Myxosarcina sp. GI1: one gene and its partner. The protein of the gene in region 1 binds, or shares a complex with, the protein of each later gene. Links are inferred from orthologs where the notes say so. Each region holds a gene or a part of one and is shown on either strand. Other genes may lie near its edges.

Region 1 (5,054 bases):
CTACTTACATTCACGGTTACAACCAGAGCGACACGGGAACTGGCAGTCTTTTATCTAACCTGCAATTTTTAACTGAAGCCATATTTGGCGAACCAATACCTACCGCCAGCGATAGCTATGGGGTGGAGTTATCCTGGTCACTGAGCGATCGCATTATTGTTGGCGGTTGGGGTGGATATAGTAGAGTTGCATTTTTAGACGAACAGTTTTTTGTAGATAGGCAAGATATTTGGAACTGGGCAGCAACTTTGGCAATAACAGATTTAGGCAAACAAGGTAGTATCGGTGGTTTAATTATCGGTATGGAGCCTTCCGTAGATAGTCCTAGTTTTTTAGCAGGAGTAGATGATTCTTGGCATTTAGAAGCTTTTTATCAATACCGAATAAATGACAATATTGCTGTTACTCCAGGGGTAGTTTGGATTACTGCACCTGATAATGATAATGATAATGACGATTTAGTTATTGGCACCGTTCGCACTACCCTTAGTTTTTAAATACTGCGATCGCGCCTTCACCTTTAGACTTATCGCGCAAAGCAACTTCAGGTTGTGGTAAAGATCGCCTTTGGGGTTTGAGCTTTATTCTTAACCAGCCAAAGCTACTAACTAGTATCGGCAAAGCAAAAACTATTACTAGCGCGATCGCCGCTACGCGAAAAATTACAGGGCGTTTACTACCGTTGGGAGGATTACCACAACTAAGGCAGATTTCTGCTTCAGAACTATTAAGACTGCCGCAAATGTTACAGGGTTCTAGTGCCATATATAGCATTACGTTAGTAGGTTGGGACATTAATCGGTTTTGTTAGGCAAAAGGCAAAAGGCAACTGTATTTAGCTCAATGTCTTAATACTCTCTTGTACTGCTATAAAATATAAACTGCCATACTTTGCAAGGAGCGATCGATTAAGAGCTAATAACTTCTGCTAAAGGATATTTTTTTAGTACCTGTTGGAGATATTTACCAGTATAGGATCGCTCATTTACTGCTATTGCTTCTGGCGTACCTTCAGCAATAATTTCACCGCCTTTATCGCCTCCTTCGGGACCGAGATCGATAATCCAGTCGGCACAGCGAATGACATCGAGGTTGTGTTCGATAACAATAAGTGAATTGCCTTTATCAACCAAACGCTGCAAGACGTTTAACAAATGATGCACGTCATAAAAAGATAGCCCAGTAGTCGGTTCGTCGATTAGATAGAGAGTTTTACCCGTAGCGCGACGGGACAACTCTGAAGCTAGTTTGACTCTTTGTGCCTCACCTCCCGATAGAGTCGGTGCTGGCTGTCCGAGTTTGATGTAACCCAAACCTACATCGACTAAAGTTTGTAGGCGACTAGCAGCGCGGGGAATATTTTTAAAAGTTTCTACCGCTTCTTCTACGGTCATGTTTAATACATCAGCGATGGAATAATTTTTATACTTAACCTGTAGAGTTTCTCGATTGTATCTGGCACCTTTGCAAACATCGCACTGAACGTAAACATCGGGCAAAAAATTCATTTCAATGACGTTTACCCCTTGTCCACCACAGGCTTCGCAGCGACCGCCTTTAACGTTAAACGAAAACCGTCCTGCTTTATATCCCCTGGCTTTTGCTTCTACTGTTTCGGCAAAAATAGCCCGAATTGCGTCAAAAACTCCCGTATAGGTAGCAGTGTTAGAACGAGGAGTTCTACCAATAGGAGACTGATCGATAGTAATTACTTTATCGATCGCCTGTAAACCAGTCACTTCTCCTAAATTAGTCGGAAAAGGAACCTTGCGAGTTAAGTGATGTTTTAAAGCTGGGTGCAGCAGTTCGTTAACCAGAGTAGATTTACCGCTACCAGAAACTCCAGTAATACAAACAAATTTACCCAAAGGAACATTAACGTCGATATGTTTGAGGTTGTTTTGGCGGCAATCTTGCAAGGTCAAGCCAACTGCTTTACCCGTTCTGCGTTCGGCAGGTGTAGCAATAACTCTTTTCCCAGCTAAATAAGCACCAGTCAGAGATTGTTCGGCAGTTAATAAAGCCGTTAAATTTCCCTGAACCACAACCTCGCCTCCATGTACCCCCGCATAAGGACCGATATCGACAATATCATCGGCATTGCGAATTGTATCTTCGTCGTGTTCGACTACGATTAGGGTATTGCCCAAATCTCTGAGTTTTTTGAGGGTAACGAGCAATTTATCGTTATCTCGCTGGTGCAAACCAATACTCGGTTCGTCAAGCACGTACAGCACCCCAGTTAACCCCGCACCAATTTGAGTTGCCAAACGAATACGCTGCGCTTCTCCTCCCGATAGAGTCATAGCAGCGCGGTCTAACGTTAGATAATCTAAGCCGACATCGAGCAAAAATTGCAGTCTGGCTCTAATTTCTTTTAAAGCTAGTTCGCCGATCGTTGCTTGCCGCTTGGTAAGCTGAAGATTATTAGTTCTAAACAAACATTCTCTAATAGGTACGCTGACTAGATCGTTGATGCGGTATCGACCCAAGCTAACCGATAGAGATGCAGGTTTGAGCCTTTGACCATGACAGACTTCACAGGGAAGATCGACTAAATACTGTTCTAGTTTCTGCTTGATACTATCAGAATTTGAATCGTGATAGTTGCGTTCTAGCATCTTGATTACGCCAGAATAATGCCGATGATAGCCTCGGCGATCGCCGCGACGGGTATCGGACTCAAAGTAGATTGCTTCGTCGCTACCGTAAAGAATTACCTGTTGCTGTTTCTTACTTAAGTCGTTCCAACGAGTTTGAATTTCAAAGCCATAAGCTTGCGCTACTCCGTAGAGCAGAGATAGATAGTAACTATTATCTCGATCCGACCAGGGCGCGATCGCACTATATACTGGCTGTGTCGGATCGGGTACTACCAGTTTTGGTGAGAAGGTGCGTAAACTGCCCAAACCGTGACAGTGAGAACAGGCACCGTAGGGAGAATTAAAAGAAAACAGTCGGGGAGATAACTCTTCAATTACCGCACCGTGTTCGGGACAGGCAAAGTTTTCCGAAAAAACTATTTCTTCTGACTGCTCGGTATCGTTTAAAATCTCGATAACGGCAACACCCTCTGACAGACGCAAACAGGTTGCTAAAGAATCGGCTACCCGCTCTTGAATGCTATCTTTTTTAATTAGTCGGTCTATAACAACTTCAATATTATGCTTGTAGTTTTTATCGAGAACGATATCATCACTCAACTGTTTGACTTCGCCATTGACGCGGACTCTCACAAAACCTTGAGCGGCAAGACTAGATAATAGCTGCTTGTGAGTCCCTTTCTTGCCCCTTACTACTGGCGCGAGAATTAGAAACTTGGTGCGATCGGGCAATTCCATAATGCGATCGCACATTTCATCGATAGTTTGAGGCAAAATCGGGCGATCGCACTGGGGACAGTGGGGTTCTCCCGCCCGACCAAATAATAATCTCAAATAGTCATAAATTTCCGTAACCGTACCGACAGTAGAACGGGGATTGTGAGAAGTTGATTTTTGATCGATGGAAATTGCAGGACTCAAACCTTCGATCGCATCGACATCTGGTTTATCTAACTGTCCTAAAAACTGACGGGCATAAGCACTTAGAGATTCTACATAACGCCTCTGTCCCTCGGCAAATATGGTATCGAAAGCTAGAGAAGATTTTCCCGATCCCGACACGCCAGTAAAGACAATTAACTTATTACGCGGTAATTCTAGATTGATGTTTTTTAGGTTATGCTGTCTCGCACCGCGAATACGAATAGTATTTTCATTGAAATTGCTATTGAAATTGTCGGGTTTAATGCCGTTTGTGGGGCGATCGTCGATCGACTGGGACATAAGGACAGTGGCTTAATATTCCTTAGTAATCTTAGCGTTTTCAGACAGTCTTGAAGCTAAAGTGAGCAAATTTTTTTTGAAGTTGGACGGGCGATCGCTAACTTTTCTAAGAATTAACCACAATAAATTAAATGTCACAATTGAAGAGAAGCCCGTTAACCCAACCAATAAACAAGCACAAGTCTGTCTGAGAGTTTGTCAAAATAAAGTAAGTATGTTTTCCATAGAGCGATCGCATCTTCGTAGGGCAAACAAACAACAACTAGGAACAGTTAGCGTTCAAGAATAGCTCATTGCTCACCAGATTAAATCAATCTTTATTTTGCGCTTTAACTTGCTGTAGTAATTCCTGAATCGATAATACAGATATAGGAGAACTCACAAACCCTTTATTATCGCGAGTTACAATCGCATCTAAATTTTGAGCAACTGCACTGAAGATCTGAACGGCATCTTCAAAATCATCAAAGCCAGAGTTGAAAGTGGACTCTAAAACTGCTCTATCAACTGAGCAAATAGTCATAACCGTTAATATCTCTGAAATCGCTTGTCGAGCAACTTCTGTGCTGCCAGAGTGTTTGCGAGCAATATAAAAAATATCTGTCAGGGTTGTTGCCGTAACATAACCAATAATCTGTCCAGTGCTGACAACTTCAAACAAAAGCTCCGCATCTTGAAGAAAAGGTTTTCTTTGCAATAGAAAATCCAAGACTATATTGGTATCGATTAAAACTTTCACTTGCTATACTTCTTTGTCCGTCTTTCTTCTAGCATGACAGCTACTTCTTCATCAGTTGGTGCGGGGCGATCTGTGGTTAATAAACCTCGCATCCGTTTAATTGCAGTGAAGCGATCGCCCTGAGAAACAGGGGCATTTTGTAAAGATTCGACGATCGCTGAAATTAGTTCGAGACGCTCTTCTGGAGAAAGCTTAACGGCTTCTGCTTTTAGTTGTTGTAGTCCCATTGCCTTCTTGCAAACTTAAATATATCTATCTTCTAGTATATGAAATCGGTTAATTATGAGATGAGCAATCGCATCTTCATAGGGCGAACAAATAGCAACTAGAAATAATTAGCGTCTCAAGAATAGCTCATTGCTCGCCAGATTAATTTGCAACATAGCATCAAAAATTTGTAGCGAGAAGCAACAAAAGTATAATTGAATATACATAGGACAAATGACAATATCCTAAAAAATGACCCTCAAAGAACAATTAATTCGTGA
Region 2 (5,668 bases), on another replicon or contig:
TTGAATCGAGATAATCTCTAACTGCGGCATTGTTAACTCCTTCTGTTACCGCAGCGTAGAGTAACTCACCATTAAGATAGTCAAAATCGGGTACATTTAATTCATTGTCTTGTAATTTAAAAGTCTTAATGCCCTTTTTTGGTTTAACTGTCAAACCTTCACGGCGCAATCGATTAGCAGCTTCGGAAACTAAAGCCACGAGTGATAGTGTAAGTTCGGGATAGTTACTATCCATGCCTCTAAGTTCGACAGTGCCGACAGAATTGAGACGAATGGGATTCCACCCCGCAGTTAACAGTTCGCCGCCAGAGTCTAAAAACATTTCTCTAGGTACTCCAGCGCGATCCATTGCCTGTAGCCAACAATGGTAGCGATTGAATAGCTGTTCGCTTAGTTCTTCTGCTGTTTCTACATAGGGCAGCAAACCACCTACAGTTTGCATTTTAGTATACACACCCTGCCAGGCATAGCGATCGCTACCTCGGTAGTGAATGGTTCGCATGGCTTTTCCCGCTACTTTACCATCGTAAAAAGGACAGGCGCGGGATAAAGCAATTATTGCCGCATCAAAGGCAGTAGCCAGATTGTAAATATTTACCAGTAGCGATCGCGCTTCGGGAGAAGAATTGTAAGCAATACCAACTTTACGATCTACTACGTTGTCGGGTAGGTCTAAATGAACGTGAGTACCAGTACACTTGGCTGCATTGTCAAATCTTCCCTCTCCTACGGTACGTACTTGCAAATGATAGTTGGGTTTATTCCTCATTACTGGCGTGGTGTATAAAGGATAGGTAGATAGGGGATAAAGCCTTAGATCTAGCCGATCGGCTACTTTTAGCAAGATTTGTAGCAGGTCGAGATATTCTTGAGTTAATTCGCTAAGATTATTAACTGGAACGGTGTTAATTTCAATAATACTTTTGACAAACTCAGGGGCAAAACATTCTGTCTTACGGTTTTGCGATTCTGCTATTTCATGACAGAGTTGCAAAAATTCATCGGCGCGATTGGATAAAAAACCCTCGGTATCTACGATGAAAAATTCTTGTTCTAGACCGAGACGAGAGTTGTCAAGCTGCATATCGTTTATAGTAAAGTATTTTGTTTGAGATAGCGGTCGCCAGTTTTTAAATTTAGCAACTAGCTCGTTAAGTTACTTTAGATCGGCAATGCCAATTTCATTCAACTTAGAGAATAAATCTTAGACTTATCTAAATTTGTAGCAACTGCATCACTATGACAGTCAAACTCAATAAACCATAAAAGCGATCGATATATTTATACTAATTAGTTAGAGTCTTTATAGACTATTTTTTGCTGTTTTGGCACATTAGATATAATTTCGCTCACTCATATTTACCTCGATTATGGCTTTTGCATCTATCGTTCGTGCGGTTGAAAAATCGCCTTTAACTAGAGAATTAATCGCAAAACTAAACAAAAATCAATCTTTACTGCTTAACGGGATGCCGCGCTTACCTAAAGGCATAGTTAGCTCTAGTTTGGCACGGGCAGAAGACAAAAACTTATTGATAGTTTGTCCGACTCTGGAAGAAGCAGGGCGTTGGACGGCGCAATTAGAGGCAATGGGCTGGCAGACGGTAAATTTTTACCCTACTTCTGAAGCTTCTCCTTATGACCCTTTCGACCCCGAATCTGAAATAATTTGGGGACAGATGCAGGTGTTGTCAGTTATTGATGTCAAGTCAGAAAATAAAGAGCAACCATTAGCAATTATTGCTACAGAGCGATCGCTACAGCCCCATTTACCATCCCCAGATGTATTTCAAGCTTATTGTCTGACACTGCAAAGAGGCATGAGTTTAGAATCTAAGCAGTTAGACGAGTCTTTAGCCAAGTTAGGTTACGATCGCGTTCCTTTAGTAGAGACTGAAGGACAGTGGAGTAGACGGGGGGATATTGTCGATATTTTTCCCGTTTCGGCAGAATTACCCGTGCGCTTAGAATGGTTTGGAGACGAACTAGAACGCCTGCAAGAGTTCGATCCTGCTACCCAAAGATCTTTAGATAAGATCGAGCAATTATTATTAACGCCGACTTCTTTTGCCAATATTATTAGCGATCGCATTTTAGAAATTAATAAAAACATCGATGCTTATTTAACCGATGCCGAATTAGAAGCTTTTGCCGAAGGTATTACTCCTGAAGGAATGCGACGTTTTTTAGGATTTGCTTTTACCAAACCCGCCTCGATTTTAGATTATTTACCAGACAATACTTTAATTGCGATCGACGAAATCGAACAGTGTCAGGCACATAGCGATCGCTGGATTAAATTAGCCGAGGAACAGTGGCAGAGGATCGAACCAAACTTACCTAAAATTCACAGCGACTTTTTAGACTGCCTAGTTGATACCAAAAGCTTTTCCTGTATTTATCTTTCCGAAATTGCTGAAGAAAGTCCCCGTTTGCCAATAGCTAACCCCGATGCAGTATCGGTTCACAATCTCAATAGCCGTCCCATTCCCATTACCCCCCATCAGTTTGGCAAACTCGCGGCAATTCTTAGAGGCAAACAAGAAATCTATAGCCAGATGAATTTAGATAAATATCAAACCTGGCTGGTTTCAGCACAACCTTCCCGTTCTGTGGCACTACTGCAAGAACACGACTGCCCCGTACAGTTTATCTCCAATCCTCGCGACTTTCGGGCAATTGAAAAAGCCCAGATCCAAAATACTGCTGTCGCTTTGAAATATTCTGGTTTAGCAGAACTATCGGGCTTTATTTTACCTACCTTCCGTATCGTCGTCGTTACCGATAGGGAATTTTTCGGACAGCAAACTCTAGCTACTGCAAGTTACGTTCGCAAACGCCGCCGCGCCGCTTCTAAGAAAGTAGACATAAACAAATTACGCCCTGGTGATTATGTGGTTCACAAACATCACGGCATCGGTAAGTTTCTCAAACTCGAACCCCTATCACATAGAGAATATTTAGTAGTACAGTATGCCGATGGTACTTTGCGCGTTCCTGCAGACTCTTTAGATATGCTGTCGCGGTTTCGTCAGACGGGAAGCCGTCCGCCAGAACTCAATAAGATGGCAAACGCTTCTTGGTCGAAAACTAAAACTAAAGTCCGCAAATCGATTAAGAAACTGGCAGTAGATTTACTTAAACTCTACGCCAAACGTTCTAAGCAGTCTGGTTATGCCTATCCTCACGATAATCCCTGGCAACAAGAATTAGAAGACTCTTTCCCCTATCAACCCACACCAGATCAGCTAAAAGCCACTCAAGATATCAAAATAGATCTAGAGAGCGATCGCCCGATGGATCGTTTGGTATGTGGTGATGTCGGCTTTGGTAAAACCGAAGTAGCAATTCGGGCAATTTTTAAAGTGATTACTAGCGGCAACAAACAGGTGGCGTTTCTCGCCCCGACTACTATTCTTACCCAGCAGCACTATCACACCCTCAAAGAAAGATTTGCCCCCTATCCTATCAATGTTGGCTTGCTTAATCGTTTCCGCACTCCTGCCGAAAAAAAAGAAATTATGCAGCGTTTGGCGACAGGAGAATTAGATGTAGTAGTAGGTACGCACCAGCTATTAAATAAAGATGTCAAGTTTAAAAATCTGGGAATGCTGGTAATAGATGAAGAACAGCGTTTTGGAGTCAATCAAAAAGAAAAAATCAAAGCTTTTAAATCTCAGGTAGACGTTTTAACTCTCTCTGCCACACCCATTCCTCGTACCTTATATATGTCCCTATCGGGTATTCGGGAAATGAGCTTAATTACTACCCCTCCGCCATCTCGCCGCCCGATTAAAACCCATCTTTCCCCCTATAATCCTGAAGTAGTTCGCAACGCCATCCGCAACGAACTAGACAGAGGCGGACAGGTATTTTATGTCGTTCCCAGAGTCGAAGGCATCGAAGAAATTAGCGCGCAGCTAAGAGAAATGATACCAAGTGCCAGAATTGCGATCGCTCACGGACAGATGCCAGAATCGGAATTAGAGTCTACCATGCTGACTTTTAGCAACGGCGAAGCAGATATTCTCGTCTGTACCACCATCATCGAATCTGGTTTGGATATTCCCCGCGTCAATACAATTATTATTGAAGACTCACAAAAATTTGGTCTATCGCAACTATATCAGTTGAGAGGACGTGTTGGGCGATCGGGCATCCAGGCACACGCTTGGTTACTCTATCCAGGCAAACAAACCTTATCCGACACTGCCAGAAAAAGACTCAGGGCATTACAAGAATTTTCGCAATTGGGTTCGGGCTATCAACTAGCTACTAGAGATATGGAAATACGCGGTGTTGGTAACTTATTAGGTGCAGAACAGTCGGGGCAAATGACCACTGTAGGTTTCGATCTCTATATGGAAATGTTGCAAGAAGCCATCCAGGAAATTCAGGGACAAGAAATACCCAAAGTCGAAGATACCCAAGTCGATCTCAAACTAACTTCCTTTATTCCTGCCAACTACATTCCCGATACCGACCAAAAAATGGATGCCTATCGGGCAGTCGCTACCGCCACCTCTAAAAAAGAACTACTGCAAATTGCTGCCGAATGGGAAGATCGCTACGGTAGCATTCCCGCCCCAACTCAACAGCTAATCCAGGTAATGGAACTCAAACAAATTGCCAAAGCGATCGGTTTTTCGCGCATTAAACCAGAAGGACAGCAAAACATCGTCTTAGAAACCCCAATGGCAGAACCCGCCTGGAATCTCTTGGCTGAAAACATTCCCCCGCATTTAAAATCGCGCTTTGTCTACGCACCCAAAAAAGTCATCGTGCGCGGTTTGGGTGTGGTTAAACCGCAAAGACAGTTAGATAACTTAATTGAATGGTTAGGAGCGATTCATAAGGGTTTGCCAGAGTTGGAATTGGTTTAATTTAAACCGAGACTAAGAAAAGAAAATATATTTATTAATTCGTACAAAGCAATTTAAAAAACTGATAAACAAAATGGAAAGTACAGAAGAATATCGCAAATTAATTTTGAATATTCTTAAAGGATTTATTAAAACTCCATACCAATATCAAAATGTTACTTCCAAATTGATGATTAGCGAGGATCTTAATAATTATTTGATTATGATTTGGGGAATACATGATACTGTACCAATTCATAAATGTATTGTTCATGTTGAAATTTGTAATGGAAAAATTTGTATACGTCGCCAACATAAAAGATATGACGTTTATGCCAAAATACCCTACACTATCCCCCAACATGACTATGAATTATGTGATTACGCTTGTCGAGAAGATATAGATTTTGCAATAAGTCTCGAAAAAATATACCAGTTTCATCAAACTTTGTTTGTATTTAAAACTGCACCAGAATCTGATTATGGACAGCCATCAATAAAAACAAATGCTACGTCAGCAGAATTAATAAAATTAGCTAGTGTTGGTCACGATTTTATTAATAACAAAATAGCACAACATCCTAATACACCGCCCGAACTATTAATCAAACTTTTTTCCAAGTTTCCCGTACAAGTACTGACCAACAGTAATTTAGATTTAATAATAATAGAAAACCAGAATTTTTTAGAACAACTATATGAATCTTTTCCTAATTGTTTTTATCAAAAATATATAGATATACCTACATTTTTTATTGAATGGGCTGCTAATCACCTACGCAAAGACATACGTGCAAAAGTAGCAA

What was found. Proteins that work in one complex are often made in the same cells at the same time.
Region 2: the proteins of uvrA (region 1) and mfd are in contact, whole or in part, in a crystal structure (PDB 4DFC), measured with the Escherichia coli proteins. The link is inferred for Myxosarcina sp. GI1 from one-to-one orthologs.

What each region holds. Positions count from the first base shown.
Region 1 is NZ_JRFE01000015.1:220,754-225,807, forward strand. What follows is about bases 709-4,186. They hold uvrA (excinuclease ABC subunit UvrA), read right to left. Parts: upstream 3,828-4,186; coding sequence 909-3,827; downstream 709-908. Other genes in these bases: KV40_RS11575 (hypothetical protein), read right to left, coding at 709-795; KV40_RS34885 (hypothetical protein), read left to right, coding at 3,889-4,116; KV40_RS11585 (PIN domain-containing protein), read right to left, coding at 4,138-4,186. Outside these bases: more of KV40_RS11575, read right to left, coding at 487-708; more of KV40_RS11585, read right to left, coding at 4,187-4,566; KV40_RS11590 (hypothetical protein), read right to left, coding at 4,563-4,793; KV40_RS11595 (hypothetical protein), read left to right, coding at 5,026-5,054. UniProt on the Escherichia coli protein: The UvrABC repair system catalyzes the recognition and processing of DNA lesions. UvrA is an ATPase and a DNA-binding protein. A damage recognition complex composed of 2 UvrA and 2 UvrB subunits scans DNA for abnormalities.
Region 2 is NZ_JRFE01000009.1:50,947-56,614, forward strand. The notes cover bases 992-5,083. They hold mfd (transcription-repair coupling factor), read left to right. Parts: upstream 992-1,370; coding sequence 1,371-4,883; downstream 4,884-5,083. Other genes in these bases: KV40_RS04550 (glutamate-cysteine ligase family protein), read right to left, coding at 992-1,084; KV40_RS31825 (element excision factor XisI family protein), read left to right, coding at 4,957-5,083. Outside these bases: more of KV40_RS04550, read right to left, coding at 1-991; more of KV40_RS31825, read left to right, coding at 5,084-5,668. UniProt on the Escherichia coli protein: Couples transcription and DNA repair by recognizing RNA polymerase (RNAP) stalled at DNA lesions. Mediates ATP-dependent release of RNAP and its truncated transcript from the DNA, and recruitment of nucleotide excision repair machinery to the damaged site.